DNA from 4 places in the Pseudomonas sp. S2_B07 genome. Region 2 is predicted to be linked to each of the others. Evidence: predicted binding sites of a transcription regulator. Region 2 holds the regulator's gene; each other region holds the start of a gene.
What was found. The regulator FliA, encoded in region 2, starts transcription of late flagellar genes. The targets are predictions, from matches to a motif close to CTAAAGTTTNNNNNNNNNNNGCCGNTAA.

Region 1 (7,755 bases), 290 kb from region 2:
CGGCGCTGTTCCAGTTTTCCGATGCCATCCAGGTGACGGCAGCCGGCGCATTGCGCGGTTACCAGGACACGCGGGTGACGATGATCCTGACGCTGTTCGCCTATTGGGGGATTGGTTTGCCGGTGGGTTACGCGCTGGGCCTGACCGATTGGCTGGGTGCACCCAGTGGCCCGAGCGGGCTGTGGCAAGGTTTGATCGTGGGCTTGAGCTGCGCGGCGCTGATGCTGTCGATCCGCCTGGCGCGCAGTGCACGCAAGCGGATTCGTATCAGTCATTCGGCGGGTTAAGCGAGTTTCTTGCGAATCCAGTACAGGTAGGTGCCCGCCTCTTCGTGCTGCGCCACCAGTTCGTGGTCAAGAAACACGCAGAACTTGGGAATGTCGCGACGGGTCGACGGATCGGTCGCAATCACCTTGAGCAGGCCGCCGGGCACCAGGTCGCGGATGTGCTGGTGCAGCATCATGACCGGTTCCGGGCAGTTGAGGCCGGTGGCGTCGAGGGTGCCGTCTACCGGCGTATCAAGCATTTCACTCATGATTAACTCCTGAAACTGGCCAGCATTGTCGCGCATTGCCGGGTCTTCGGTCATCTGTGGCATACAGCCGCCCCTATGGGGGCTCCCACAAAAGCTCTTCCCCACAAATGGGTTGTGTGGATCAGCGGGATTTCGGTTTCTTTACATCCAGCCGGCGCAGGTGGCACGTCACTTCTTCCCGGTCGTGATAAAGCTGCTTACAGCCGATCTCGACCCGAATGCCGCGCTCCTTGAACCCATCGGCGATGCGTTCCAGCAAGCGCTTCACCTCGGCATAACGCTGCTTCATCGGCAGTTTGAGGTTGACCACCGCTTCCCGGCAATGCCCCTCGCCAATCCACTCTTCCAGCATCGCGGCGTTGCGCGCCGGCTTCTCGACGATGTCGCAAACCATCCAGTCCACCGGCTGCCGGGGCTTGAAGGTGAAACCGTCGGCCATCAAGTGTTGCACCAGACCGGTGTCCATCAGGCTTTCGGCCATCGGGCCGTTGTCGATGGCGGTCACCAGCATGCCGCGGTTAACCAGTTGCCAGGTCCACCCGCCGGGGGCAGCGCCCAAATCGACGCCGGTCATGTCACTGTGCAGACGCTCATCCCACTGGTCACGCGGGATGAAGTGATGCCAGGCCTCTTCCAGTTTCAGCGTCGAACGGCTTGGTGCCTCACGCGGGAACTTCAGGCGCGGAATGCCCATCGGCCACATCGCCGAGTTATTCGACTCAGCCAGGCCCATGAACACCTCACGGCCGCTCTTGAACGTCAGCAGCAGACGCGGTTTGTGCGCATCTTCCACCAGTTTGCCGGCGGCCATCAGCGCCTTGCGCAGGTGACCTTCAAACTTCTTGCAGAAGTTCGACAGTTCCTTGCCATCGTTGGTGTCGACCATTTCCAGCCACAGGCTGCCGCACAGCGGAAAGTCCGCCATGTGCGCCAGGATCACGCTGATGCGGTCGGTTTCCGGCAGATCAATAAAGATCCCGCGCGCCCATTGGCGCGGGAAGATCAGCTCGGCGAAACGCTGGCCACGCATCAGGCGCTCGGCGCCATCTTCTTCGGTGCAGATGAACTCGGCGCAGGCGCTGGCGGTTTTGGCCTTGGCATAACCGGCCACGTTCAGGCGGGCGGCGTGTTCGGCAATCTCGGAACAGACTTCGCCTTCGAAGCCCGGCCGGCAATGCATAAAGAGGGTGTTCATTGAATCTCCTGGGCAATCGGCAATGAATCGATGCGCAAACTTGCCCTGTAGCAAAGCCTGTCACGAAAACCGGCGCATGATAGCCGAGTTCGGAACCTTGGACTTAACCATAGAGTCCAGTTATTAGCCTTAACGTCCAAACAGGGCTAGGTTAAGAGCTCTGTCCGTCCCGCCAGTCCGTCGCCGTGCGGACCCAAAGGAGTCATTTCAATGCCGTCCCTCGATAGCCTGAAAACCCTTAAAACCCTGCAAGTCGACGACAAGACCTACCATTATTTCAGTCTGCCCGACGCGGCCAAAAGCCTCGGTGATCTCGACAAGCTGCCCATGTCGTTGAAAGTGCTGCTGGAAAACCTGCTGCGCTGGGAAGACGAAAAAACCGTCACCGGCGCCGACCTCAAGGCGATTGCCGCGTGGCTCAAGGAGCGTCGCTCCGACCGCGAAATCCAGTACCGCCCCGCCCGCGTGCTAATGCAGGACTTTACCGGCGTGCCCGCCGTGGTCGACCTGGCCGCCATGCGCGCCGCCATGGCCAAGGCTGGCGGCGACCCGCAACGCATCAACCCGCTGTCGCCGGTGGACCTGGTGATCGATCACTCGGTGATGGTCGACAAATTCGCCAGTGCCAGCGCCTTCGAGCAGAACGTCGACATCGAGATGCAACGCAATGGTGAGCGATATGCGTTCTTGCGTTGGGGCCAGAGCGCCTTCCACAACTTCAGCGTGGTGCCGCCGGGCACCGGGATCTGCCACCAGGTCAACCTTGAATACCTCGGACGCACGGTCTGGACCAAGGACGAGGATGGCCGCACCTACGCTTTCCCCGACACACTGGTCGGCACCGACTCCCACACCACCATGATCAACGGCCTCGGCGTGCTCGGCTGGGGCGTCGGCGGGATCGAAGCGGAAGCGGCGATGCTCGGCCAACCGGTGTCGATGCTGATTCCCGAAGTCATCGGTTTCAAACTCACCGGCAAACTCAAGGAAGGCATCACCGCCACCGACCTGGTGCTGACCGTCACCCAGATGCTGCGCAAGAAAGGCGTGGTCGGCAAGTTCGTCGAGTTCTACGGCGACGGCCTCGCCGACCTGCCGCTGGCCGACCGCGCGACCATCGCCAACATGGCCCCTGAATACGGCGCCACTTGCGGCTTCTTCCCGGTGGACGATGTGACGCTGGAGTATTTGCGCCTGTCCGGCCGACCACCGGAAACGGTGAAACTGGTCGAGGCCTACTGCAAGGCTCAAGGCCTGTGGCGCCTGCCGGGCAAGGAACCGATCTTCACCGACAGCCTGGCGCTGGACATGACCAGCGTCGAAGCCAGCCTCGCCGGCCCTAAACGTCCGCAGGACCGTGTTTCCCTGCCCAATGTCGCGCAGGCGTTCACGGACTTCATCGACCTGCAATTCAAACCCACCAGCAAGGAAGTAGGACGCCTGGAAAGTGAGGGCGGCGGCGGTGTCGCAGTGGGCAACGCGGACTTGGCCGGTGAAGCCGATTACGAACACGACGGCCAGACCTACCGCCTGAAAAACGGAGCGGTGGTGATTGCCGCGATCACGTCCTGCACCAACACCTCCAACCCGAGCGTGATGATGGCGGCGGGTCTGGTGGCGAAAAAGGCTGTGGAGAAAGGCCTCAAGCGCAAACCGTGGGTCAAGAGTTCACTGGCGCCCGGTTCGAAAGTGGTCACCGACTACTACAAGGCAGCGGGCCTGACTCAATACCTCGATGAACTGGGTTTTGCGCTGGTCGGCTACGGTTGCACCACGTGCATCGGCAACTCCGGCCCATTGGCGGAGCCGATTGAAAAAGCCATTCAGGCCGCCGACCTGACCGTTGCTTCGGTGTTGTCGGGTAACCGCAACTTTGAGGGACGCGTGCATCCACTGGTGAAAACCAACTGGCTGGCCTCCCCGCCGCTGGTCGTTGCCTATGCGCTAGCCGGTACGGTGCGCATCGACATCAGCCGTGAGCCGCTGGGCGATGACAAGGACGGCAATCCGGTGTACTTGCGGGACATCTGGCCGAGCAGCAAGGAAATTGCCGATTCAGTGAGTCAGGTCAACACGGCGATGTTCCACAAGGAATACGCCGAAGTGTTTGCCGGCGACGAGCAATGGCAAGCCATCCAGGTGCCACAAGCGGCGACCTATGTGTGGCAGGACGATTCGACCTACATCCAGCATCCGCCGTTCTTCGACGACATCGGCGGCCCGCCGCCGGAAGTCAAGGACGTCGCCGGGGCGCGGGTACTGGCGCTGCTCGGCGACTCGGTGACCACCGACCACATCTCCCCCGCCGGCAATATCAAGGCCGACAGCCCGGCCGGTGAGTACTTGCGCGACAAAGGCGTGGAGCCGCGGGACTTCAACTCCTACGGTTCACGTCGCGGCAACCATGAAGTGATGATGCGCGGCACCTTCGCCAACATTCGTATCCGCAACGAAATGCTTGGCGGCGAGGAAGGCGGCAACACTTTCTATATTCCTACGATGGAGAAAATGCCGATCTACGACGCGGCCATGCGTTATCAAACGTCAGGCACGCCGCTGGTGGTAATTGCCGGTCAAGAATACGGCACCGGTTCAAGCCGCGACTGGGCGGCCAAGGGCACTAACCTGCTGGGCGTGAAAGCGGTCATCGCGGAAAGTTTCGAGCGAATTCACCGCTCCAACCTGGTCGGCATGGGCGTGTTGCCGTTGCAGTTCAAGCTGGATCAGAACCGCAAGAGCCTGAACCTGACCGGCAAGGAAACCCTGGATATCCTAGGGTTGACCGGTGTGGAGCTGACGCCGCGGATGAACCTGACGCTGGTGATCACCCGTGAAAATGGCAGTAAGGAAAAGATCGACGTGCTGTGCCGCATCGATACGCTCAATGAGGTCGAGTACTTCAAGTCCGGCGGGATTTTGCACTATGTGCTGCGCCAGTTGATTGCCTCATAAAGGCCTGCTGACAAAGACACCGCCTTCGGGCGGTGTTTTTGTTTGTGCCGCAAACGGCCCATAATCCCCCCGCTTTTGCATACCCAACACAAAACCTCTGTAGGAGTGAGCCTGCTCGTGATGAGGGCGGTACATTCAACATCAATGTCGCCTGACACTCCGCTATCGCGAGCAGGCTCACTCCTACAGGGGGCCGGCGTATGCCGCAAAATTTTGCACATTAAGGATGCTCAATGATCGCCCTGCCATGGACCTACCTGGCCCTTCTCTCCCTTGGCTTCAGCCTCGCTTTGACCTACGGCCAACTCAGCTGGCTGGCCTTGATCACCATCGCCTTGCTGTTAGCGGCCGGTGCCGCCGTCCGCCAGCAAAAACTCCCGATCGTCCGTTACTTCGGTCACGGCCTGTTCATCTTCCTGGCCATGTCGCTGGCGATGCACTGGCTCCCCGGGTTCTTCAACGGTCGCGCGATCGCCCCTCAATACCTCACCGCCGATGCCGTGCCGTTTTCCATGTACCTGAATCAGGACAAACCGCTGATCGGCTTCTGGCTACTGCTGGTATGTCCATGGATTGTCGGCCGGCGCTCCTGGCGCCTGGGCGTTTACGCCACCGCCCTGGCCCTGACGCTGTGTGCCGTACTGGCCTTGGGTGGGGCGCTGTTGCTGGGCATGATCAGTTGGGCGCCGAAGTGGCCAGACCAGGCCTGGCTGTGGCTGCTGAACAATCTGTTGCTAGTCACGCTGGTTGAGGAAGCGCTGTTCCGAGGCTACATCCAGGGCGGCCTGAGCCGTAGCTTCAAACACCTGCCCTATGGCGAAAACCTCGCCCTGCTGCTCGCGTCGTTGCTGTTCGGCCTGGTGCATGTGGGTGCTGGCTGGCAATGGGTGCTGTTGGCGAGCCTCGCCGGTGTCGGGTACGGCCTGGCCTATCGTTTCGGCGGTTTGGGTGCCGCCATTGCCACCCATTTCGGCCTGAACCTGCTGCACTTCGCGCTGTTCACCTATCCGATGCTCGCGGGTTGAGGCAATGCTCATTTTGCGACGCAGCGCTGATTATTGAAAAATAATTTCAACTAATTCCTGACACCGCCGACAACCTTTCAAAGCCTTGCGGATTGAATTAGCCATGCGTAACAACCAGCCCATTACCCAACGCGAACGGACCTTCCCGGCACAGCAACGGTTGATTTCCACCACCGATGCCAAGGGCGTGATCACCTACTGCAACGACGCGTTCGTCGAGATCAGCGGGTTTTCTCGTGAGGAACTGGTCCGCGCACCGCACAACCTGGTCCGTCACCCCGACGTCCCGGCCGCCGTGTTCGCGCACATGTGGGGCACTCTGAAACAAGGCTTGCCATGGATGGGCATCGTCAAGAATCGCTGCAAGAACGGTGATCACTATTGGGTTAACGCCTACGTGACACCGGTGTTCGAGGGCAACCAGGTGATCGGTTACGAGTCGGTGCGGATCAAACCCACCACCGAACAGATCCAGCGTGCCGAAGCGCTCTACCAACGCATCAACCAGGGCAAGTCCGCCATTCCATCGACTGATAAATGGCTGCCGGTGCTTCAGGACTGGCTGCCGTTCATTCTGGTCAGCCAATTGAGTTTCATGATCGGTGCGACGCTGAATTCCCATTGGGGCTTTGCCCTGGCGGCCGGCCTGTCGGTGCCGTTGGGCCTGATGGGGCTGAGCTGGCAGCAGCGTGGTCTCAAGCGCCTGCTGGTCCTGGCCGGGCAAACCACGTCCGACCCGTTGATCGCACAGATGTACACCGACAGCCGCGGCGCCCAGGCGCGCCTGGAAATGTCGATCCTTAGCCAGGAAGCCCGTCTGAAAACCTGCCTGACCCGTCTGCAGGACACCGCCGAGCACCTGACCGAACAAGCGAAACAGTCCGATACCCTGGCGCACAACAGCTCCAGCGGCCTGGAACGTCAGCGCGTCGAAACCGAGCAAGTGGCCACCGCCGTCAACCAGATGGCCGCCACCACTCAGGAAGTCGCCAGCCACGTACAGCGCACCGCCGACGCCACCCAGGAGGCCAATCGCCTGACCGGTCGCGGCCGCGACATCGCCGGGGAAACCCGCGATGCCATCCAGCGTCTGTCGGTGGTGGTGGGTGAAACCGGCCTGACCGTGACTCAACTGGCCAAGGACAGCGACGAAATCGGCGGCGTGGTCGATGTGATCAAAGGGATCGCCGACCAGACCAACTTGCTGGCCTTGAACGCCGCCATCGAAGCGGCCCGCGCCGGGGAGATGGGCCGTGGTTTTGCGGTGGTGGCTGACGAAGTTCGTCAACTGGCGCAGCGCACCAGTGAATCCACCGGGCAGATCCACGCCCTGATTGCCAAGCTGCAGCAGACTGCCAGCACCGCCGTGCAAACCATGGAAGCCGGGCATCGCCAGGCCGAAGAAGGGGTGGCGCGGGTACTGGAAGCGGATCAGGCGCTGGTGGGGATCAGCGAAGCGGTGGCCAACATCACCGACATGACCACCCAGATCGCGGCGGCGACCGAAGAGCAAAGTGCAGTAGCTGAAGAGATCAGCCGCAACATCAGCAACATCTCGCAACTGGCTGACCAGACGTCGGAACAGGCGCAGAACTCGGCGTTGTTGAGTGAAGAGCTGACGAAGACGGCTAATACGCAGTATTCGTTGGTGGAGCGGTTTAATCGCTGATCGTTGAAGGGATGAATAAAAACCGGAAAATCAAACATCCGGTTTTTTTTCGTCTGTAGAAACCATGCGGTCCCTTTTGACGTAAGAGCTTTAACTCAACCAATTGTTTTTTATACGCTATTTATGTACTCCCTCCCCCATCATCACAATTCAACAAAACATACAACTGACAACTTTGACAGTAGCAGAAAGACCTATTACCCGCTAAAACCATTTTCGCAACCTGGCAATTACCTGATTAACAAATCAATAAACCGCAGGAGACGAACCATGGCTATTCACGATATTTTACTGCCAGAACAACAATCTATAACTTCCAAAAACTTGTTCGACTGGAATGACAATGCACATAAAACAACATCTGAACAGAATAGTTTTT
Region 2 (7,755 bases):
GCGCAAGAAGCTGTCCCAGGACCTGGGCTTCCTGATGCCGACGGTGCATATCCGTGACAACCTCGACCTGGCGCCGAGTGCCTACCGCCTCACGCTCATGGGCGTGATCCTGGCAGAAGCCGAGATTTACCCGGATCGCGAACTGGCGATCAACCCGGGGCAGGTCTACGGCACGCTTAATGGCATAACCGCCAAAGATCCGGCTTTTGGCCTGGAGGCGGTCTGGATCGAAATCAGCCAGCGCGCCCAGGCGCAATCGCTCGGTTACACGGTGGTCGATGCCAGTACCGTGGTTGCCACGCACTTGAACCAGATCCTGTACAAGCACTCCAGCGAACTGATCGGTCACGAAGAAGTCCAGCAACTCATGCAATTGCTGGCCAAAAGCTCGCCTAAACTGGCTGAAGAGCTGGTGCCGGGCGTGGTTTCGCTGTCGCAGCTGCTCAAGGTGTTGCAAGCGCTGCTGGCCGAACAGGTGCCTGTGCGCGACATTCGCAGCATCGCCGAGGCGATCGCCAACAACGCCGCCAAGAGTCAAGATACTGCCGCTTTGGTGGCCGCTGTGCGGGTCGGTGTATCCCGCGCAATCGTCCAAAGCATTGTAGGTACTGACTCCGAGCTACCAGTGATCACCCTGGAGCCAAGGTTGGAACAGATATTGCTCAATAGTCTTCAGAAGGCAGGACAAGGCTCGGAAGAGGGCGTTCTGCTGGAGCCAAGCATGGCAGAGAAGCTGCAGCGCTCGTTGATCGATGCGGCGCAGCGTCAGGAAATGCAAGGTCAGCCGGTGATTCTGCTGGTGGCCGGCCCGGTTCGCGCCATGTTGTCGCGATTTGGCCGACTGGCAGTCCCGGGTTTGCATGTGTTGGCTTATCAGGAAATCCCTGACAACAAGCAAGTGACCATCGTTGCGACAGTAGGGCCCAACGGCTGAGGTAGTGGTTTATGCAAGTTAAGCGTTTTTTCGCCGCCGATATGCGTCAGGCCATGAAACTGGTTCGTGATGAGCTGGGCGCCGATGCCGCCATTATTGGCAATCGCCGGATCGCCGGCGGTGTCGAGCTGACGGCTGCGCTGGATTACAAATTGTCGGCGCTGGCCCCGCGCGTTCCGAACATGGAACTCGAGGATGAGCTGCGCAAGACCCAATCGCGCATTGTGACTGCCCAGGCCGAATTGAGCCTGCGTGGCGATGGCGAGACCGAAGGCGACAAGACCACCAATCGCCAGTTGTTCGCCGGCCTGCCACTGACCGCTGCCGAGCCACTGATCGAACCGACCTACGCCGAACCGCGTCGCTCGGCGCCTGCCCCGGCACCGGCTGCTGGCGGCGTTGATCCACGTGCGTTCGACTCGATGCGCTTCGAACTCAACAGCCTGCGTGAACTGATGGAAGTACAGCTCGGTTCGCTGGCCTGGAATCAGCTGCAAGGCAGTCGTCCGGCCCAGGCCAACCTTTGGCGTCGCCTGCAACGCATCGGCCTGTCCGGCCCGTTGTCGCGCGATCTGCTGGCCATGATCGGTGATATCGATGAGCCCCGTCAGGCCTGGCGCATGTTGCTGGCGCACCTGGCGCGGATGATCGCCACACCGGAAGTCGAGCCACTGGAAGAGGGCGGCGTGATTGCCATGGTCGGCCCTGCCGGCATGGGCAAGACCACCACCCTGGCCAAGCTCGCTGCCCGTTACGTGCTCAAGTACGGCGCGCAGAACATCGCGCTGGTGAGCATGGACAGCTTTCGCATTGGCGCCCAGGAGCAGCTCAAGACGCTGGGGCGCATTCTCAATGTGTCGGTGACCCACGTCGATCCGGGCCAGTCGCTGGTTCAGGCGCTGGAGCCGCTGCTGCGCAAACGCGTGGTGCTGATCGATACCGCAGGCCTTCAGGCCAGCGATCCGGCCCTGCGCATGCAGCTCGAAAGCCTGGCCGGGCGTGGCATCAAATCAAAAAATTACCTGGTGCTCGCAACCACCAGCCAAAAACAGGTTCTAACAGCCGCTTATCACAGTTACAAGCGCTGCGGGCTCGCTGGCTGCATCCTGACTAAACTGGATGAAACGGCAAGTCTGGGCGAGGTGCTGAGCCTGGCGATCAGTCATGAATTGCCGGTGGCGTACCTGACCGATGGTCCGCGGATTCCGGATGATTTGCATCTGCCGCGCCGTCATCAGTTGGTCAGTCGCGCCGTGAGCGTGCAAATGCAGGAAGAACCCAGCGAAGAAGCCATGGCTGATATGTTCGCTGATATTTACCACAGCCCGACCAAGCAGGTTGGCTAAGGTAGTCATGAACAGTTTTTGTACCTACATCGATGGTCTGCCATGCATTGTTCCATTTGCGAACGCGCAGCCAGTAATGTGGCCTCCGTCTATGCAAGACAAGGTAAAGAAATAACATGGGCAGCATGCATCCCGTACAGGTGATCGCGGTGACCGGCGGCAAAGGTGGCGTCGGCAAGACTAACGTGTCAGTGAATTTGTCACTGGCCCTGGCTGAACTCGGCCGTCGCGTCATGCTGTTGGACGCTGACCTGGGCCTGGCGAACGTCGACGTTCTGTTGGGACTGACACCCAAACGTACCCTGGCCGACGTGATCGAAGGCCGCTGCGAGCTGCGCGACGTTCTGTTGCAGGGCCCGGGCGGTATTCGAATTGTTCCGGCCGCGTCCGGTACCCAGAGCATGGTTCATTTGAGCCCGGCTCAACACGCCGGCCTGATCCAGGCGTTCAGCGACATCGGCGACAACCTCGACGTATTGGTGATCGACACCGCTGCGGGCATAGGTGACTCGGTAGTCAGCTTTGTTCGCGCAGCGCAAGAAGTCTTGCTGGTGGTCTGCGACGAGCCGACCTCGATCACCGACGCCTACGCGCTGATCAAACTGCTTAACCGCGATTACGGCATGAACCGCTTCCGTGTCCTGGCCAACATGGCCCAGAGCCCGCAAGAAGGTCGCAACCTGTTCGCCAAGTTGACCAAGGTCACCGACCGCTTTCTCGACGTTGCCTTGCAATACGTCGGCGCGGTGCCTTACGACGAAAGCGTGCGCAAGGCTGTGCAGAAACAACGTGCCGTGTATGAAGCCTTCCCGCGTTCCAAGTGCGCCCTGGCGTTCAAGGCCATCGCGCAGAAAGTTGATACCTGGCCGCTGCCTGCCAACCCGCGCGGGCACCTTGAGTTTTTCGTCGAGCGCCTCGTGCAACAGACCGCAGGACCCGTCCTATGACAGCCAGTGGCTACAACCTCTACAAGAAGTCGGCACGTGACGCGCAGTACGAGCTGATCGAGCGTTACGCGCCACTGGTCAAACGCATTGCTTACCACTTGCTGGCCCGTCTGCCGGCCAGTGTCCAGGTTGAAGACCTGATCCAGGCCGGGATGATCGGCCTGCTCGAAGTATCGACCAAATACGACGCCAGCAAAGGCGCCAGTTTCGAGACGTACGCGGGCATACGAATCCGCGGCGCCATGCTCGATGAAGTACGCAAGGGGGACTGGGCGCCACGTTCGGTCCACCGAAATACCCGTATGGTCAGTGACGCAATTCGCTCTATTGAAGCTAAAACCGGCCGTGACGCTAAAGATCACGAGGTTGCGGCCGAACTCCAATTGAGTCTCGACGATTATTACGGGATTTTGAACGACACCCTGGGCAGCCGCTTATTCAGTTTCGACGATCTGTTGCAGGACGGCGAACACGAAGGGCTGCACGAGGATGGCGCGAGTGCTCATCTCGAGCCGTCACGCGATCTGGAAGATGAACGCTTCCAGGCGGCGCTGGCGGACGCGATTGCCAATTTGCCGGAGCGCGAGCGACTGGTGTTGGCGCTGTACTACGACGAAGAGTTGAATCTCAAGGAAATCGGTGAGGTCCTGGGGGTCAGCGAATCGCGGGTCAGCCAGTTACACAGCCAGTGCGCGGCCCGTTTGCGGGGGCGTTTGGGGGAGTGGCGAGCGCGCTGAAGGCAGTGTGGGGACACTGCGAACGGGGCTGGTGCGGATTTGAACGGCACCGGTCGCGATCTGTTGTGCTCCAGACAGTCATCGAGTGAATTGCCGAATTGATTGAAATGGCGCGTCCAGGTGCTGGGCGCGTTTAAGACTGCTTGGAGGTCGAATTGGACAAGAACATGAAAATCCTCATCGTTGATGACTTCTCAACGATGCGGCGGATCATAAAAAACCTGTTGCGTGACCTTGGGTTCACCAACACGGTCGAGGCTGACGATGGCACTACCGCCATTCCGGTTCTCAACAGCGGGAGCATCGACTTTCTGGTAACGGACTGGAACATGCCTGGCATGACCGGTATCGATCTGCTGCGCCACGTGCGCGCCGATGAAAAGCTCAAGCACCTGCCGGTGTTGATGGTGACCGCTGAAGCCAAGCGCGAGCAGATCATCGAAGCGGCCCAGGCCGGTGTAAACGGCTATGTGGTCAAACCCTTCACGGCCCAGGCGTTGAAAGAAAAAATCGAGAAGATTTTCGAACGCATCGGTTGATCCACTGCGCCACGGGGGAGCTATGGAGCATAAAGAATCTTCACAGGGCGATTTTGAATCGACCCTGAAAAAACATGCCGTCGAACTGGTCGCCAGCCTTGAAAAAGGCAGGTTCGGCGAGGCTGTGCAACTGATCCATGAGCTCAATCAGACCCGTGACCGTGGCCTGTATCAGGAAGTGGGCAAGCTCACTCGCGAGCTGCACAGCGCGATCGTCAATTTCCAGATTGACCCGAACATGCCGCAAGCCGAGGAAGTGTCGCAGATCACGGACGCCACCGAGCGCCTGGGGTATGTGGTCAAGCTGACCGAGGCCGCGGCCAACCGCACCATGGACCTGGTGGAAAGCGCCACGCCGCTGGTCAACAGCCTGAGCGAAGAAGCCCAGGCGTTGAGCACGGACTGGAGCCGGTTCATGCGCCGCGAAGTCGGGGCTGAAGAGTTCCGTGAGCTGGCCCGCCGCGTCGACGGTTTCCTGACACGCAGCACCGAGGACAACCGCACGGTGTCGAGCAACCTCAACGACATCCTGCTGGCTCAGGATTACCAGGACCTCACCGGTCAGGTGATCAAGCGCGTGACCCAGTTGGTCACCGAAGTTGAAAGCAATTTGCTCAAGCTCGTCCTCATGGCCAGCCAGGTAGACCGCTTTGCGGGTATCGAACATGACCGTGAATCGATGCTCGCCGAAAAAGATCCACAAAAACATCTCTCTCAGGGTGAAGGTCCGCAGATTCATGCCGATAAAAGAGAAGACGTTGTGTCCGGTCAGGACGATGTGGACGATTTGCTATCCAGCCTGGGATTTTAGCGTTTCAGCATTCTAGGTTTTTTAGGTTTTTAGACCTGTAGGAGCACCCCCTTAATGAGCTTCGGCGCCGATGAAGAGATCCTTCAGGATTTCCTGGTTGAGGCCGGCGAGATTCTAGAGCAACTGTCCGAACAACTGGTCGAGCTGGAAAGCCGACCGGATGATGCGGACTTGCTCAATGCAATTTTTCGCGGTTTTCACACTGTAAAAGGGGGCGCCGGCTTCCTCCAGCTCAACGAGCTGGTGGAGTGCTGCCACATCGCCGAAAACGTGTTCGACATCCTGCGCAAGGGTGAGCGTCGCGTCGATTCGGAACTGATGGACGTGGTCCTCGAAGCGCTGGACGCGGTGAACAGCATGTTCGGCGAGGTCCGCGAGCGCAGCCCGGTTACGGCGGCGACACCTGAATTGCTGGAGGCCCTGGCCCGTCTGGCCGAGCCGCAAACGGCAGATGAAGCTGCACCGGCTGCTCTCGTGGCTGAAGCACCTGCCGCCGAAAGCGAATCGGGCGACATCACCGATAACGAATTCGAGCAACTGCTGGACTCGCTGAACGCCGTCAAGGCTCAGGCCGAAGCGCCAGTGGCTGCAGCACCAACGCCTGCCAGCGATGCTGCTGCCAGCGACGAAATCACCGATGCCGAGTTCGAGTCGTTGCTCGATCAATTGCACGGCAAAGGCCAGTTCGCCGTTGATGCCGTGGCCCCTGCGCCAGCCGCACCGGCTGCGCCAAAAGCGGCGGGCGACAGCTCCGACATTACCGACGACGAATTTGAAGCACTGCTCGACCAGTTGCACGGCAAAGGCAACTTTGCGGTGGATGCGCTGGAGTCGGCCATTGCTTCGGTACCGGCTACACCTGCGCCAACTGCGGCGGCGGTGGGTGGGGATCTGATCTCCGATCACGAGTTCGAATCGCTGCTCGACGAATTGCACGGTAAAGGCAAGTTCACCGATGTGGCGACAGGCACTGTCGTCACTGCCCCGGCGCCCGCTGCCAAGGCAGCGGCACCGGCGGCCAAGGCACCAGAACCGAAAGCCGAGGCACCGAAACCGGCTGCCGCTGCCGCTGCTGCACCGGCCCCGGCCCGTGCTCCGGCTGCGCCGCCACCGGAAAAACCGGCGAGCGAAGCCGAGACCACCGTGCGGGTCGATACCGCGCGTCTCGACGAAATCATGAACATGGTCGGCGAACTGGTACTGGTGCGTAACCGTCTGGTTCGCCTGGGTGCCAACAGTGCCGACGAAGCCATGTCCAAGGCGGTGTCGAACCTCGACGTGGTCACGGCTGACCTGCAAACCGCGGTCATGAAGACCCGGATGCAACCGATCAAGAAAGTCTTCGGGCGCTTCCCGCGCCTGGTTCGCGACCTGGCTCGCCAGCTCAAGAAAGAGATCAACCTGGAACTGGTCGGCGAAGAAACCGACCTCGACAAGAACCTCGTCGAGGCCCTGGCCGACCCGCTGGTCCACTTGGTGCGCAACGCGGTCGACCACGGCATCGAGTCGCCGGAAGAACGCGAAGCCTCGGGCAAGTCCCGTGGCGGTCGAGTCGTACTTGCGGCGGAACAGGAAGGTGACCACATCCTGCTGTCGATCTCCGATGACGGCAAAGGCATGGACCCGCACGTCCTGCGTTCCATCGCGGTAAAACGCGGTGTGATGGACAAGGATGCGGCGGATCGCTTGAGCGACACCGAGTGCTACAACCTGATTTTCGCGCCAGGGTTCTCGACCAAGACCGAGATCTCCGACGTGTCGGGTCGTGGCGTGGGCATGGACGTGGTGAAAACCAAGATTTCCCAGCTCAACGGTTCGATCAACATCTACTCGACCAAGGGCCAGGGCTCGAAGATCGTCATCAAGGTCCCGCTGACCCTGGCGATCATGCCGACGCTGATGGTCATGCTCGGCAACCAGGCGTTTGCGTTCCCGCTGGTGAACGTCAACGAGATCTTCCACCTCGACCTGTCGACCACCAACGTGGTGGATGGTCAGGAAGTGGTGATCGTGCGCGACAAGGCGCTGCCACTGTTTTACCTCAAGCGCTGGCTGGTCAGCTCCGCCGCTCACGAAGAGCAGCGCGAAGGCCATGTGGTGATCCTTTCGGTGGGCACGCAGCGGATCGGCTTTGTCGTCGATCAGTTGGTGGGCCAGGAAGAAGTGGTCATCAAGCCATTGGGCAAAATGCTCCAGGGAACCCCGGGCATGTCGGGCGCCACCATCACCGGTGACGGCCGCATTGCGCTGATTCTCGATGTTCCGAGCATGCTCAAGCGTTACGCCACGCGGCGTATTTGATTCTGGTGGAGCGGGGCGACTGAGCCTCGCTCCGTCTAACGGAGTGTTTATGGCAGTCAAAGTCCTGGTGGTGGACGATTCGGGGTTTTTCCGCCGCCGCGTCTCGGAAATTCTTTCAGCGGATTCGAATATCCAGGTCG
Region 3 (7,755 bases), 1.2 Mb from region 2:
CGGCATTCGGCAATGCAGCCGGCCAGTCGCGAGAGCAAGTGATGGGGCAGCAGGTATTGGCTGAGGATAAACAGACGCTTGTTCATTAACTGTCCTTAAACCTTAAATCTCTACGGGGGTGTCGGGGTGGTTGCCCCATTCGCCCCAGGAACCGGCGTAGCCTTTGACCCGCGGATAACCGAGGGATTTGGCCACCAGATAAGTGAAGCCAGAACGGTGGTGAGTCTGGCAGTGAGTAATGACTTCTTTGTCTTTGCTGATCCCTAGCTGTTCGAGGATCTGCGGCATGTCCGTGCGGATGCGCAGGTTACGCGCCTTGTCCATGCCGGCAGTCCACTCGAAATTGACGGCGCCCGGAATGTGCCCGGCCTTGGCCGCCAGCACTTTCTCGCCGGAGTACTCCAGCGGCCCGCGCGCGTCCCAGATCGCCAGGTCGGCGGCGCCGAGTCGGCTTTGCAGGTACTCGCGGGTCGCGGTGGGTTCGTCGTGCAGGGTCAATTTCACCGGGCCGCCAACGGGGGCCGGGATCTGGATCGACATCGGCATGCCTTCTGCCAGCCAGGCCGTCAGACCGCCGTCGACGTAGTGATATTTACGGTGGCCGATGACGTCCAGCAGCCAGATAAAACGCCCGGCCCAGCCACCACCTTCGTCGTCATACACCACGTACACCGCATCGGGGTTGTGGCCCAACTCGCCAAACAGCGCTTCAAGTGCCGCTTGCGGCGGCATCAACCCCGGTGCCGGCGCCTGACCGAGTTGCGTGCGTTTCGGATCAACAAAACGCGCGCCGGGAATATGCCCTTCGGCATAGCGGGCACTGCTGGTCAGGTCCACCAGAATCAGATCGCGGGCCTCGAGGCGAGGGAGCAAGTCGCTCGGCTCGATCACCAGCGGCAAGCCAGAGAAGTCAGACATGTGAGGTCTCCAGGGCACAAAAGGGTGGATTGTAGCGCAGCGTCATTGGCCGCGGTGGCTAAAGGTGTTCAAGGCTTTCTCAATGCACTGCGCGGTTTTGCCGAAGGCTTGCACGGTGATTTCCGAGAACGGCCCGCCGCCCTGATCCGCCACCACCACCATGATCACCCGACCATTATTGACCAGTGAGCGCAGGATCAAGTGTTCGCCACGGAACTGCGCGCGCAGGTTGCCAGGCAACAACGCCGAGAACTGCGCGGTGTTGGCCGGTGTCAGGCGCACTTGGGCCTGTTGCGAGAGCAAACGTTGTAGCACAGAGCTTTGGCTCACCGCGAAATTCAGCCCGGCCGCTTCTGCTGGCAAACCGGCAACCTGATGCACCCGCAGATTGGCGTGCGTGCGATCAGCCATCAAGATCATGACGCGACGCATGCCGCACGCGACCAGAGCGTCCCGGGCGGAGGTGGTCAAGTGCATCGCGTTGGTGAAGGGGCTTGGCTCCACCAGCAACTCGGCGCATTGGCTGCGCCACTTCGCCAGGTCTTCGGTGGTCGGCGCCGGGGCCGGCAGCAAGGCGGCGTGGACCCGGTTCATGCCCCACGGCCAAAGCAGCGAAACAGCGGGGTGCCAGAGGTCCGGCATGGCATGCAGTCGGGCGCTGTTGGCGGCCTGTTGGTGCAATTGTTGCTGCACGTCGGCCATGGGCATTTGCAGGTAAAGGCTGGTCAGGTATTGCCAGCGCTCGCTGTGCGGGCTGTCCCACGCCTGTTGCGCCGACAGTGCCAGACCGTTGGCCAGCAGCACGGTATTGGCCGGCTGATTGAGCCAGCGCCGCAGGGTCGGATCGTCATCGAGGCGGTTTTGCTGGCGCAACGGATGATCACTATCGCGGGCAATGCGCAGCACTTTGACCAGTTCGCGCTGCTCGGTCAGCAGCAGGCGATACCCCTGTTCTACCCAGATCGGCAGGCGCCAGATGGTCACCAGAGCCTGGCAAATATCCAGCAGGCGCACCCCGAACAACTGCTTTTCGACCTTGCGCGCCGACTCACCTTTATGGATGACCCGCAGTTCCCATTCTTCGAGCAATTGCGGATAGGTCAACGCCATCGGCCACAGCGGCGAGAGGAACAGCAGACTGCCCCAATGAATGTCCTGCCACAGCCGAGCCAGGCGACTGGCAAAAAAACCATTGGCCTGTTGCGTCGCGTGCTGGCTGATCAATTGCAACTGGCGCAAGGCAAGCGGGATCTGCATTTGGGGTTCGGCGGGGAGGCGGGCGAGCAGTTCTTCGGTGCGTTTCAAGCCGAGGCGATTGATCGCCACTTCCAGGTTTTCCGCAGGCTCGGTCATGCTGCCGTGGGTATGGCGATTGGCTTCACGAATGATGCTCAAGGCCAGGGCCGGGCTGTCTTGCATCAATTCGGCGATATCACGCAGTGAGCTGCGGTTATCGGCGATAGCTCTGCAGACACGGTCATGGCTGTCTTGCGGAACCGGCAGGCGCACGCCATCGAGAAGCTTGACCCAGCCTTCTAGAGTGGTCGGTTTTTGAGTGGGAGTGTTCGTCTGGTTAGCCATGGTTGGACGCAATCTTCGTCTGCATTACCTATGCCCGGAGTAGGCTAAATTAGCTTTTCGCTTGAACGGCCTATAGTCTGGCGCAGTTTTGCCGATAAGGAGAAGAAGAGATTTTTCGACCTCCGAATATGACCTTGAACCCGACTCAGTAAGTGCTCTCCTACCTATGGCTAAAATTCTCGGCATCATTGTCGTATTCGCGAGCGTGCTCGGCGGGTACGTGCTCTCCCACGGCAAGATTGCTGCCCTTATCCAGCCTTTCGAGGTGATGATTATCGGTGGTGCAGCCTTTGGCGCATTCCTGCAAGCCAACCCTGGCCACATGGTCAAAAACGTTCTGAAGAAAGCCTTCGGGATGTTCAGCTCGCGCTTCAACCACACCTTTTACCTTGAAGTGCTGGGGCTGATTTACGAGATCCTCAACAAGAGCCGCCGCGAAGGCATGATGGCCATCGAAGGCGACATCGAAGATGCTGCCGCGAGCCCGATTTTCGCCAAGTACCCGGCGGTGCTCAAAGATGACCGCATGACCGCGTACATCTGCGATTACCTGCGCATCATGTCCTCCGGCAACATGGCTCCCCATGAGCTGGAAGGCCTGTTCGACATGGAACTGACCAGCCTCAAGGAAGACCTCGATCACCCGTCCCACGCGGTGAATGGCATCGCTGACGCCATGCCGGGTTTCGGTATCGTCGCGGCGGTACTGGGTATCGTGGTGACCATGGCCTCCCTGGGTGAAAGCGATCAGAAAATGATCGGTGTACACGTGGGTGCGGCATTGGTCGGTACCTTCTTCGGTATTCTCGCGGCGTACGGTTTCTTTGGCCCGCTGGCTCATGCCCTGGCCCACGATGCCAAGGAAGAACTGAACGTCTACGAGGCCATCAAGGCTTCGCTGGTGGCCTCGGCGTCCGGCATGCCGCCATCGCTGGCCGTGGAATTCGGTCGCAAGGTTCTGTACCCGGCGCACCGTCCTAGCTTCGCTGAGCTGGAACAAGCGGTTCGCGGTCGATAGTGCTCTGTTTTGCAAATACGTTCCTTTTTTGGCGAGTGACTGTTGTTGCCAGACAAGGCGCCGAGACGAGTCATAGCCCGCTATGGCGAGGAGCGGCAACGCCGTATGGCGACAACAGGCACCGTCAAAAAGGAACAGTATTTGTGAGACAGAGCACTCTGTATGGAAAATAACCAGCCGATCATCATCAAGCGCGTCAAGAAATACGCGAGCGGGCATCACGGTGGTTCCTGGAAAATCGCTTTCGCGGACTTCGCGACGGCGATGATGGCGTTCTTCCTGGTGCTGTGGCTGCTGTCCACCGCCACCCCGGAACAGAAGATCGCCATCGCCGGTTACTTCAAAGACCCGGTCGGCTTTACCGAAAGTGGCACGCCGTACATCATCGATCTGGGTGGCTCCCCGACCCTGGCGCCGGAGAAAACCCTCAACCCCGAGGTGAAATCCCAGCCGCAGCCAGACCGCGTCACTGTCGACACCGAACAGGTCGAAGGCATGGCCGAGCAGGTCGAGAAGGAACGCCTGGAACTGTTGCTGCAAGAATTGCAGAACAAGGTCGATGAAAATCCGCAGCTGCAGAAATTCAAGGACCAGATCCTGTTCGAGATCACGCAGGACGGTTTGCGTATCCAGATCATGGACGCCGAAAACCGCCCGATGTTCGACTCCGGCAGTGCGCGTTTGAAACCGTACTTCGAAGACATCCTGCTGGCCATGGCCGACACCATCAAAGCGGTGCCGAACAAGATCAGCATCAGCGGTCACACCGATGCCAAGCCGTACTCGGGTACCGGCGATTTCGGCAACTGGGAACTCTCGGCCAACCGTGCCAACGCCGCTCGCCGTGCGCTGGTCGCCGGCAGCTATCCGGATCAACAGGTGGCGCGGGTGGTCGGTTATGCCTCGTCGGCACTGTTTGACCGCGAGAACCCGTTCAATCCGGTCAACCGCCGCATCGACATCGTGGTACTGACCAAGAAAGCCCAAAAGGCCATTGAAGGCTCGCAAGGTGCAGAACCTGCGCCAGAGCCGGCACCAGCCCCGGCAGCACAAGGGCAGGGCGGTCCGGGCGAAGTGCCGGCCAAACCAGTTGACCCGAACGCCTTGCCGGCGGACAAAGAGCCGCTGCCGGCCCATGAGCTTCGTGAGCGTCTGAATATCTTCGAAAACCCGGCACCGAAACCGGCTGAACCGCCGAAGCAGTGACCGACAAAAAAGCCGACAGCGATGTCGGCTTAATTTTTGTGCCTGTCAGAAACCCCGTTGAATACGGTTCTTGAGCTGGTCGTGGAACAGCTCGGCATTGCGTTTGTAGGTGCCATAAAGGGATTCGCTGATTGAATCCAGTGTCATTGAGCGCTTGGTCGCCACTTCCTCTCGATAGGCATCGATGAAAAACTCCAGATCCCTGTCGGTGCTGATCTTGGGCCATTTATCGAGATACAGCGGCAGTTCCGCCGGTTCTGTCTTGAATGAGCAGATCCGTCGATTACTGATGGTCGCTTCACCGATTTCAAACGGCACCCACCACGACAACGCGGTCTTGCCCGAGACCACCGCAATCAGATGCGTGCACGCGGTGATGTTGCGGGTGATGACCCCGGTGATGTCGTCAGTGGTCTGTGATTCCGGATCCAGCACGTCGAAGTAGGTCTTGATGTTGGCCTGAATCAGGCGGGAGTTGATGGCGATGGCGTGGGGGCGGTCGCTATGGCGGTAGCTGATAAACACAGGCATCAGAAATGTCCTTTGATCGCGAGTTCGCGGTAGTAGGCGCCGAGGGCGGTCAGGCGGCAGCCGGTGGAATGCAGGGCGGCGTAGTACATGTGCTCGGCGTCTACCGGTTCGATCAGGCTGTGGCGGTTGCACTTTTGCAGTTGCTTGAAGATGTCGCCGTTGTCGGAATCGAACGCGGCCTCGGTCGGTTCATAACTGGGGTCCAGCGGGAATACGTAGCTAGGTTCGGGGAACCAGTCCTTGAGCTTGCGCAGGGTTTCTTCGGCAATCAGCGGCGTCACTTCCCGCAGCGGCACAAATTGCGAAACGTTGGTCTTGAACACCGGCCGTTGCTCCCATGCCCCTAACGCGTTGTCGACGAACGAATACACGCTACCCGGCGTGACCTTGCCCAGCACATTGGCAGCTCCACCGTGCAGTGCTTGCAGCAGGAGGTCGGTAAACACGCCGTGGCCGCGACCTTCGAGCGCCACCTGGTCTTTCTTGCAGGCAGTGAGAATGGTCAGGCCTTCGCTGATCACGCTGCTACCACCGCGCAACCCGCGCATGGCTGCCGCCGCGCCGGCCTGGCAGCAGTCGAGGATGATGATTTTGTTCTTGATGTGGGGGGCGTTTTCCGCCCAGTTGAGGATGTCGCTGATGCGGATGCCTTCGACGCCTTGGCCGAAATCCTGAGGGATCAGCAGGCCTTCATCGATGCTGGTATCAAATTGGCCGTGACCGGCGAAGTACAGCAGCGCCACATCGCAATCGCCGGAAAACAGACTCTGGATCTGCTGCTTCAGGTTCGTATGAGTGAGGTTTTCCTCCGCCGAAGTCAGGACCTTGCTGCTGAAGTTCGGACGCCCGTTGGCGTGGCGCTCCAGCACCGAGGCCATGGCCATCGCGTCGTTGTTGCAGCCACTCAATGGCGACACATGGGTGTAGTGGTTGATGCCTATGAACAGTCCCTTGCGCATGCTTACACCGCCGTGTGCAGGCGAATGGCGTTGACGATGCTGTTGGTGTTCCACGCACATTCGGCGTGCGCGGCATCACGCACCACCGTGGAAATCCGCTCTGCCCCAAACGGCTTGACCGCAATGATCACCTTGCCCATCCGCTTGGCGATCTCGATTTCCTTGTTGATCCACTTGCTGTAGGTCGAATACATCCCCGCCATGATCAGCACCGCCGAGCAGGGGCGGATTTTGTTTTCGATGGCGGTTTCCAGTTGCTTGTCGGTCTGCGCGTCGACGATCGGGTTGTCCGTCGGCACTGAAAAATTTTTGAAGGTGAAGCCGGGTTTGGCGTTGAGCAGGCGCACGAGATTGTCGTGGGCGTGGGGGTAGCTCCACGAATGGCTGATGAACAAATGATAGGTTTGCATGGTCGTCCCTCGGTATCGCCGGAATGCGAAGAGGGCTTGAATGTATGCACTTGATTGGCCGCAACAAGGCCTGCGCGGTTAAAGAGACGGATCCTTCCAGCGGGCGCGCGGAAGTCCTACAGAGGTGTCTGACGTTTAATCAGCGGGGAAATGTGTAGGTCGCAACAAGCGGCCCACCGTCCCGTCAGTGACGGGGCGATGGGCGCGTCTGTTTAGTAGCTGGTTTCAGGCAGGCTGGCGATGATCGAGCGGTAGCTGTTCATCCGTTGCTGCTGCACGCGGCCTTCTTCGAGGGCCTTGAGCAGGGCGCAACCCGGTTCGCGGTCGTGCTTGCAGTCGCGGAAACGGCAGGTGCCGATCAGGTCGTTGAACTCGATGAAACCGGCTTCGACGTCGGCGCGGCTGACGTGGCCGAGGCCGAATTCACGAATGCCCGGGGAGTCGATCAACTCACCGCCACCGGGGAAGTGGAACAACCGCGCGGTGGTCGTGGTGTGAGTGCCCTGGCCGGACAGCTCGGACAACGGGCCGACGCGGGCTTCGACTTCCGGCAGCAGGCTGTTGACCAGCGACGACTTGCCGACGCCTGACTGGCCGACGAACACGCTGATGCGCCCGTCCAGCTGTTCCTGCAGTTGCTCCATGCCATTGCCGTGATGCGCCGAGACTTCCAGCACCGGGTAACCGAGCGTGCGGTAGACCGCCAGCAAGGCATTCAGAGCCGGGGCGTTCTGCTCGTCGATCAGGTCGAATTTGTTGAGCAACAGCAGTGGCCGGATACCGGCGTGCTCGGCAGCTACCAGATAACGGTCGATCAGGTTCGCGTGAGGCTCGGGCAGCGGGGCAAAGACGATGACGATCATGTCGACGTTGGCGGCCACAGGCTTGAGCTGGCCACGGCTGTCCGGACGGCAGAGTTCGGTTTTGCGTGGCAGTTGCGCCACGATCACACCGATGCCCTGGTTGCCGGCACGCCAGACCACCTGATCGCCGGTCACCAGTGCCGGGAGGTTGGCGCGCAAGTGACAACGGAACACTTCACCAGCCAATTCGCCCTCGAGGGCTTCGACTTCGACCTGTACGCCGAAGTGCGCGATCACCAGCCCGGTCTGTTCCGGGCCCAGGTCGCCAC
Region 4 (7,755 bases), 1.2 Mb from region 2:
CAAATCGAGAGGGTCGAGAAAACTCATCTCATGGAAGCCGACGCTCCAGTGAGGATGGGGCGCAGGCGCGGCGTGCACTGAATTCAGGCTGCTGAGCAGGCAAAACAGTAACGTTGCACAAAGACGCACCATAAGGATGCCCCACCATTTTGTTACTTGACCGGAAAGCCCGTTCTCCTCGGTTGATCGAGGCAGCGGCCTTGTACCAGCAATCGCGGCCACCAAGGTCGTTGCAGAACGGGAGCGTTAACCCCCTGCTGCATAACCTGGGCCACAACCTGAAACGGCCAGAAACAAAAAACTCCGTATCTGGCACTTGCGTGACCAGAATACAGAGTTTTTTGGGGTGTTGCCTGAGCTGTTTTGCGTTTTTACGCAAGCCTTACGCGGCGGCGAACAATTGCTCGCTGATTTGCGCTTGAGCGTCGCTCATGGCTTTGGTGCGCACTTCATCACCGTAAGCCAGGCCATGGGCACGGACGAATTCAATGTCGGTGATGCCGATGAAGCCGAACAGTACTTTCAAGTACTCTTCGTGAGCCACACCCGTGGCCTGACCGGCATGCAGGCCACCGGAAGTCGAGACAATCACGACTTTCTTGCCGCCGCACAGGCCTTCAGGGCCGGCTTCGGTGTAACGGAAGGTCTGACCGGCAACAGCGATGCGATCGATCCAGGCCTTGAGTTGGGTCGGGATGGTGAAGTTGTACATCGGTGCGGCAATCACCACGGCATCGGCGGCGAGGAATTCGGCCAGGGTAGTGGCACTCAGCTCGGCTTCGTGCTGCTGGGCGGCGTTGCGCAGTTCGGCGGTAGTGCCCGCGGCAACAAGGGTCGTGGCGGAGAAATGGCTGATGGCATCGGCGGCCAGGTCGCGGTAAGTGACCACGGCGTTTGGCTCTGCGGTTTGCCAGGCTTTGACGACTTCGCTGCTCAGCAGGCGGGAAGCCGAGTTGTCACCAAGAATGCTCGAATCGATATGCAACAGTTTCATGTGGGATCTCCAGGTGAGGACCGCCACGGGGCGATCTGATGGAGTGAATCCTACAGACGAAACCAATGGCTGATTAGACCGCAACAATGCGATAGTTCGTCCCACTGATAGAACAATCGGACTGCCGTCATGCAAGACCTCAATGATCTCTACTATTTCGCCAAGGTGGTGGAAGCCGGCGGTTTCGCGGCCGCCGGGCGTTTGCTCGGGATACCCAAGTCGCGCCTGTCGCGGCGTATCGCCGAACTGGAAGAACGCCTCGGTGCGCGCCTGCTGCAACGCACTACCCGGCAACTCAAGCTGACCGCTGTGGGCGAGCGCTACCTGCGGCACTGTCAGGCGATGCTGCTGGAAGCGGAAATGGCCGATGAAGCGGTGGCCAGCATGTCCAGCGAACCACGTGGGCGCTTGCGAGTGTCCTGCCCCGTGGGCCTCGCGCATGAAATGTTGCCGACGGTCATCGCCCGATTTCTTGAGAAGTATCCGCAGGTGCAACTGGAAGTGATGCTGCTCAATCGCCGGGTCGACCTGGTGACTGAAGGCGTCGATGTCGCCTTGCGCGTGCGAGAGCTCGGCGACGAAGATCCGCTGCTGGTGACCCGACGCCTGCGCCAGGCACAAATGGCCATGGTCGCCACCCCGGCGTTTTTGCACGGACGTGAAATCAATCACCCCGAAGACCTGAAAACCCTGCCCGTGCTCGGCGCCCTTGAAGCCGACCGCATGGTGCATATCCGCCTGCTGGATCAACAGGGCAAAAGTGTCGATCTCAGCATGGAGGCGCGGCTGGGCATTGATGACTTTATCGTGCGCAAGGCCTGCACCCTCGCCGGCCAGGGTTTTACCCTGTTGCCGATGATGTATTGCGAGCCGGAGCTGGAAGACGGTTCGCTGGTTCAACTGTTGCCCGATTGGTCGTTGCCTGGCGGCTGGCTGCAAGCGGTCTACCCTCACCGGCGCGGGGTGATGCCGGCGGTTCGTGCCTGGCTCGACCATTTGATCGAAACATTCAGCGCCTGTGGGGACCGTTTGATATGAAGGCTGGACGTATGAACGAAGAGGATGTCGCGCAGTTCTGTCTCGCGCTGCCGGGTGCGCGGGAAGACTATAAATGGGGCGGTGTACGGGTATTTTCGATTGCCGGAAACAAGATGTTCGCGTTGCAGAACTTGCGCGGCGATTCCCTGGCCTTCAAAGTCGACAAGGACCTGTTCCTGGGGCATTGCGATCGACCGGGCATCCACCCGGCTCCCTATCTGGCGAGAGCCCAGTGGATCATCATGCAAACGCCCTACCCGCTGGGCGCCGAAGAACTGCAAGGCTTATTGCAACGGTCCCACCAATTGGTGGTGAGTAAACTGCCCAAGCGCACCCAGGTGGGACTGCTGCTTTAAAACAAAGCCAACAGGTTTGCGCCGAGAAACATCTGGTCGATCCAGAACACCTGGTGCAGCAACACAATCAGCCAGAACAGCAGTTGATAGGAGACTTTGCGGGTCTTGTGCCGAAACACCTGCTGGGCCAGCAAGGCGCCGGGCCAGCCACCGGCCATTTCGACCGCGTGCAAGACGTTTTCCGGCGTGCGCCAGGCGTCGGTGCGGGCCTTGCGTTTGTCGCTCCAGTACAGGAAAAACGCCAGCACACTGACGATCCCGTATGCCGCCAGCGGAATCAGCGACACCCCACGCAGCCAGAGTGACACCGACCCAAACAGCGGCAACGCGCACAGCACTGCGAAAACCAGCAGTTTGAGCCGCAGGTTCTGGATGCGCTCTCCCCGGACCTGCGTCCGGGGTCGTGGTGCCTGCCGGCGTCACTCATGGCTTGGCCGCGGACCAGTCAACCCAGCCGAACTGCCAAGTGGCCAGAATGACCAGGCCGAACACGATGCGGTACCAGGCGAACGCTGCGTAGCTGTGGCTGGCGATGAACTTGAGCAGGCCACGGACCGCGATCATCGCGAAGATGAAGGCTGTCACGAAACCGATCGCGAACACTGGAAAATCAGCCGGCACGAACAGGTGGCGGTATTTGAACCCCGAATACACCGCCGCCGCGACCATGGTCGGCATCGCCAGGAAGAACGAGAACTCGGTAGCGGTCTTGCGCGACAGGCCGAACAGCAACCCGCCGATGATGGTCGACCCGGAACGCGATGTCCCTGGAATCATGGCCAGGCATTGGGCGAAACCGACTTTCAGCGCATCTTGCCAGGTAATCTCGTCGACGGTTTCGGCATGCACCTGATGTTGGCGTTTCTCGGCCCACAACATAATCACACCGCCCACCACCAACGCCGTCGCGACGGTAATCGGGTTGAACAGGTAATGGTGAATCAGGTCGGAGAAAATCACCCCCAATACCACCGCCGGCATGAAGGCGATCAGCAGGTTGGCGGTGAAGCGACGCGCGCTCGGTTGCGTTGGCAAACCGGTGACCACATCGAGAATCTTGCGACGAAACTCCCACACCACCGCCAAGATTGCACCCAACTGGATAATGATGTTGAACGCGATAGCCCGCTCACCACCAAAGTTGAGCAAGTCGGCGACGATGATCTGGTGCCCGGTACTGGAAATGGGCAGAAACTCTGTCAGCCCTTCTACTACGCCAAGTATCAATGCCTGAAAGGCGGTCCAAAGATCCATCAATCCCCCAAAAAGCAATGCCCCCAGGCATGCCCCGTTAGTTTTGTTTAAACGTTCATCGCGCTGAGCGTAGTTGAAGTTCCGCGCGCACAGGATCCAGACGAAACCGTAAAAATTCCGTGAAAAATCGAGCGTGATTCAGGTTTTTCCGCGCGGGGCCGAAATCCTATCAGACAAGCCTTTAAAACGCTGCTGCGGAATAGGACTTGGGTCGCATAGGCCCGACCGGCAAAGCGTGGTTGGATGCGGGCATTGGTTTATGACAATAAAAAGAAAACTGGAGTAACCGCGTTATGAACAGCTTGCGCAGTGTGTCGATCAGCCGACGCTTGTGGCTCATCTTGATCGTGTCGGTGGTGATGCTGCTGACACTGGGCATGTTGATGCTCAAGCAGATTCACGACGACCTTTATCAGGCCAAGGCGCTGAAAACCCAGCACGTGGTACAGACCGCCAGCGGCATTTTGAATTACTACCATGACCTGGAAACGGCCGGCACCCTCACGCGCGAGGCCGCGCAGAAACAGGCACTGACCGCGGTTCGCGGACTGCGCTACGACCAGAGCGACTATTTCTGGATCAACGACCTGACGCCGGTGATGATCATGCACCCGGCCAACCCCAAGCTGGACGGCCAGAACCTCTCGGCCATCCGCGACCCGGATGGTTTTGCGGTGTTTAACGAAATGGTCGCCGTGGCCAAGGCCAAGGGCGCCGGCATGGTCAACTACCGCTGGCCGAAACCGGGCGCCAGTGCCCCGGTGGAAAAAACCTCTTACGTCAAACTCTTCGAGCCTTGGGGCTGGGTGATTGGCTCGGGCGTGTACATCGACGACACGCAGGCCGAATTTAACGGCCAGGTATGGAAGGCCACTTTCCTCGGCGTGGTCATCGCGCTGGTGATGGCGCTGTTGGTGATCCTGATTGCCCGCAGTATTGTGCGCCCGCTCCAAGACACCGTGAACGCCATGGCCAATATCGCCAGCGGTGAAAGTGACCTGACCCGCAGCCTCGATACCCACGGCCGGGACGAAGTGGCGCAACTGGCACGACACTTCAACGCGTTTACCACCAAGCTGCGCCTGGTGATCACCGAGCTGCAGGTGTCCGCCAGTGCGTTGGGTCAGTCGTCCAGTGAGTTGGGTAATGACGCTGCCCAGGCTCAGCAACGCAGCCAGCAACAGTCGCAGCAGATGGAACTGGTGGCCACGGCGATTAATGAAGTGACCTATGGCGTGCAGGATGTGGCGAAGAACGCCGAGCATGCGGCCAGCGAAATGCGCGATGCCGAATCCCAGGCGCAGCAAGGCCAGATCAACATCGACGGCAGCTTGCAGCAGATCGACAAACTGTCCGGCACCATCGATCAGGCAGTCGAGGTGATTCGTACCCTGGCAACGGAAAGCACGCAGATCGGCAGCGTCCTGGAGGTGATCCGCTCCATCGCCGAGCAAACCAACCTGCTCGCCCTCAACGCCGCCATCGAAGCGGCCCGGGCCGGTGAGCAGGGTCGCGGGTTCGCGGTGGTGGCCGATGAAGTGCGCCTGCTGGCCCAGCGCACGCAGAAGTCCACGGCGGAAATCCAGTCGATGATCGAACGCCTGCAAAGCCATTCGGAGGCGGCGGTCAAGGTCATCGGCGACAGCAGCCGCGCCTCCCAACTGACCATCGAACAAGCCGGTCTGGCCGGTGCGAGCCTGAATGCGATTGGCCAGGCGTTACGCAACCTCAACGGGCTGAACGCGTCTATCGCCAGCGCGACGTTGCAGCAGGCCCATGTGGTGGAAGACATCAATCAGAACGTGACCCAGGCCGCGGGCTTGTCCCACAGCACCGCGTTGGCGGCGGAGCAATCGAGTGTGGCCAGTGTTCGGCTGAAAGACCTGAGCGAGCAGTTGAACGGTTTGCTCAAGCAATTTCGCGTGTAACCCCCCTGTAGCAGCTGTCGAACAACGGGAGGCTGCGTTCGGCGACGAAGTCGTCGTGAATTCACGCAGCGCGGTGTTTGAGTCAGACCGCGTGTACAGGGTTTACGACAGCTGCGCTGCCGAACGCAGCCTCGCGCTGCTCGACAGCTGCTACTAGCCAGCAGGTTCTACTTGGCGGCGGCTGCCGGTACAATCCGCCCCCCACTTCGCTCTCCCCAAGGAACCTCCATGTCCGGGCTTGAACTGTTTGCCGCTGCCCTCGGTGTGATCGCCGTCTGGTTGACGGTCAAACAGAACCCCTGGTGTTGGCCAATTGGCCTGGTCATGGTCCTGCTGTACAGCTGGATCTTTTTTGAGGTGAAGCTCTATTCGGACATGCTCCTGCAAGTGATCTACGCCGCGCTGCAACTCTATGGCTGGTGGCAATGGACCCGTGCAGGCGAAGCGAATACCGGTCGGCAGGTCAGCCGGCTTGACTCGAAATCAGTCGCTTTGGGCCTCGCGGTCGGCGCGCTGGGCAGTGTGCTGTTGGGCGCCGCCATGGCGCACTGGACCGATGCTGCCCAGCCATGGCTCGACGCTGCACTCACGGGGTTCAGCCTGGTCGCGCAACTGTGGATGGCGCAAAAACGCGTGCAATGCTGGCCGCTGTGGATCGCCGTCGATGTCATTTTCGTCGGGCTGTTCATCTACAAAGGCATGTACCTCACGTCGGCCCTCTATGCGCTGTTCCTGCTGCTGGCCGTGCAAGGCTGGCGTGAATGGCGTGCCGACCCGGTACTGCGCGCATGAAGGTGCTGGTGCTCACGGGGCCCGAATCCAGTGGCAAGAGCTGGCTGGCGGCTGAGTTACAGGGCCATTTCGGCGGTGTGCGGGTTGATGAATACGTGCGCTGGTTCATTGAGCAGAACCCACGCGACACCTGCCTGGGGGATATTTCCGACATCGCCCGCGGCCAGTTGCAATGGGAAGATGAAGCCCGCTCCCGGCAGCCCCGGCTGTTGATTCTCGACACTCACTTGCTGAGCAATATCCTCTGGAGCCAGACCTTGTTTGGCGACTGCCCTGAATGGCTTGAGCCGGCATTATTGGCTCGCCATTACGATTTTCACCTGCTGCTATCGCCGGAGCACGTCGACTGGACAGATGACGGCCAGCGCTGTCAGCCCGAACTGAGTGAGCGCCTGGAATTTTTCAAGGCAACTCACCTTTGGCTCGAACAGCACCGCCAACCGTTTCAGGTCCTGCGGGGAAGCTGGGAAAACCGCCGGGGGCAGGCCTTTGATGCGGTCACCCGACTGCTGGTTTCCTGAGCCGGTTTTGGGTCGATTTCCCCAGCCATTTCCCCTGCTTTGGGGCAAGAGTGTCCATTCGTGAAACACTCATCTACCCGCAAACAGGCCATTTCAGCGCCCTTCATCATCTTGTCATGACTCTTGTTAAGCGCTTGAAACACATCCTCGCAAACCCTTGTTCCAGAGCTTTGCGTCGCGATTGTTCAGCCAAGCCCTATCGAGCTTGTCTCAGCCATGAAACAGCGGACGTATCGCGCGCTTTTCACAAAAAGTTAACCCGTTGAATTAAAACGACAATTCAAAAGCGGCACAGCTTTCGCTCTCTCCTTCCCAACGCTGACAAGGGCCAGCCCACAAAAGAAGGAATTGCTGCCGTGGGGACTTTCAATAAAGGCATGACTTGCCTACTGCTGATCGGATGTGCCGCTACGTCGGTACTCAGCCTCAACGCTCAGGCTGATGGCAATGGCGTCATCGTTCTCACACGTGATGTCCAACCCGTCCCAATTGGCCGCACTGGCGGCAAAGACCCCTACCCGACCACCGTCAATGCCAACCCTTCAGCACGCATCACGTCGACCATGAGCAACACCGAGTTGACTGACGGTGATTTCGCCAGCATTGCCAGCGGCTCGACCATCAGCGGCAACATCAATCCAAACTCAACCGGTGGCAGCATGCCAGGCCTCAATGTCGTGACCAATCCCAACGGGATGCCTGGCATGAGCGCCGGCCACGGTGGCGGCAGCGGTGCCGCGATTTCCGGAACCATCAATCGGGCCATGAGTTCCGGCATGGCCCCACTGACCAGAATGGCCGGAGGTCAATGACATGAATCGTAGCCTGATCTTTCTCGCCTTGTTCGCCAGTGCCAGCGCCATGGCCGACTC

Region 1: AB4N43_RS07275 (methyl-accepting chemotaxis protein) is a predicted target of FliA. The motif match lies at 5,753-5,780, and genes of this name have one in related genera.
Region 3: motA (flagellar motor stator protein MotA) is a predicted target of FliA. The motif match lies at 2,570-2,597, and genes of this name have one in related genera.
Region 4: AB4N43_RS03170 (methyl-accepting chemotaxis protein) is a predicted target of FliA. The motif match lies at 3,780-3,807, and genes of this name have one in related genera.

Annotation. Positions count from the first base shown of each region.
Region 1 covers NZ_CP162769.1:1,557,265-1,565,019, forward strand. Annotated here, with positions in the region: gene AB4N43_RS07250 (MATE family efflux transporter) at 1-287, shown strand, start outside; gene tusA (sulfurtransferase TusA) at 284-535, opposite strand; gene rlmM (23S rRNA (cytidine(2498)-2'-O)-methyltransferase RlmM) at 657-1,730, opposite strand; gene acnA (aconitate hydratase AcnA) at 1,941-4,682, shown strand; gene AB4N43_RS07270 (CPBP family intramembrane glutamic endopeptidase) at 4,916-5,707, shown strand; gene AB4N43_RS07275 (methyl-accepting chemotaxis protein) at 5,811-7,376, shown strand; gene AB4N43_RS07280 (hypothetical protein) at 7,647-7,755, shown strand, end outside.
Region 2 covers NZ_CP162769.1:1,849,800-1,857,554, reverse strand. Annotated here, with positions in the region: gene flhA (flagellar biosynthesis protein FlhA) at 1-934, shown strand, start outside; gene flhF (flagellar biosynthesis protein FlhF) at 946-2,280, shown strand; gene fleN (flagellar synthesis regulator FleN) at 2,397-3,227, shown strand; gene fliA (RNA polymerase sigma factor FliA) at 3,224-3,964, shown strand; gene AB4N43_RS08630 (chemotaxis response regulator CheY) at 4,132-4,503, shown strand; gene AB4N43_RS08625 (protein phosphatase CheZ) at 4,526-5,314, shown strand; gene AB4N43_RS08620 (chemotaxis protein CheA) at 5,369-7,615, shown strand; gene AB4N43_RS08615 (protein-glutamate methylesterase/protein-glutamine glutaminase) at 7,665-7,755, shown strand, end outside.
Region 3 covers NZ_CP162769.1:3,053,079-3,060,833, reverse strand. Annotated here, with positions in the region: gene asd (archaetidylserine decarboxylase) at 1-86, opposite strand, end outside; gene rhdA (thiosulfate sulfurtransferase) at 103-918, opposite strand; gene AB4N43_RS14090 (HDOD domain-containing protein) at 961-2,499, opposite strand; gene motA (flagellar motor stator protein MotA) at 2,666-3,517, shown strand; gene motB (flagellar motor protein MotB) at 3,680-4,723, shown strand; gene AB4N43_RS14075 (toll/interleukin-1 receptor domain-containing protein) at 4,769-5,254, opposite strand; gene AB4N43_RS14070 (caspase family protein) at 5,254-6,213, opposite strand; gene AB4N43_RS14065 (TIR domain-containing protein) at 6,216-6,623, opposite strand; gene rsgA (small ribosomal subunit biogenesis GTPase RsgA) at 6,836-7,755, opposite strand, start outside.
Region 4 covers NZ_CP162769.1:684,888-692,642, forward strand. Annotated here, with positions in the region: gene AB4N43_RS03140 (alpha/beta hydrolase family protein) at 1-132, opposite strand, end outside; gene AB4N43_RS03145 (FMN-dependent NADH-azoreductase) at 383-994, opposite strand; gene AB4N43_RS03150 (LysR substrate-binding domain-containing protein) at 1,124-2,032, shown strand; gene AB4N43_RS03155 (MmcQ/YjbR family DNA-binding protein) at 2,029-2,388, shown strand; partial or broken gene AB4N43_RS03160 (DUF1294 domain-containing protein) at 2,385-2,815, opposite strand; gene AB4N43_RS03165 (undecaprenyl-diphosphate phosphatase) at 2,812-3,642, opposite strand; gene AB4N43_RS03170 (methyl-accepting chemotaxis protein) at 3,936-5,570, shown strand; gene pnuC (nicotinamide riboside transporter PnuC) at 5,799-6,362, shown strand; gene AB4N43_RS03180 (AAA family ATPase) at 6,359-6,883, shown strand; gene AB4N43_RS03185 (hypothetical protein) at 7,240-7,695, shown strand; gene AB4N43_RS03190 (hypothetical protein) at 7,697-7,755, shown strand, end outside.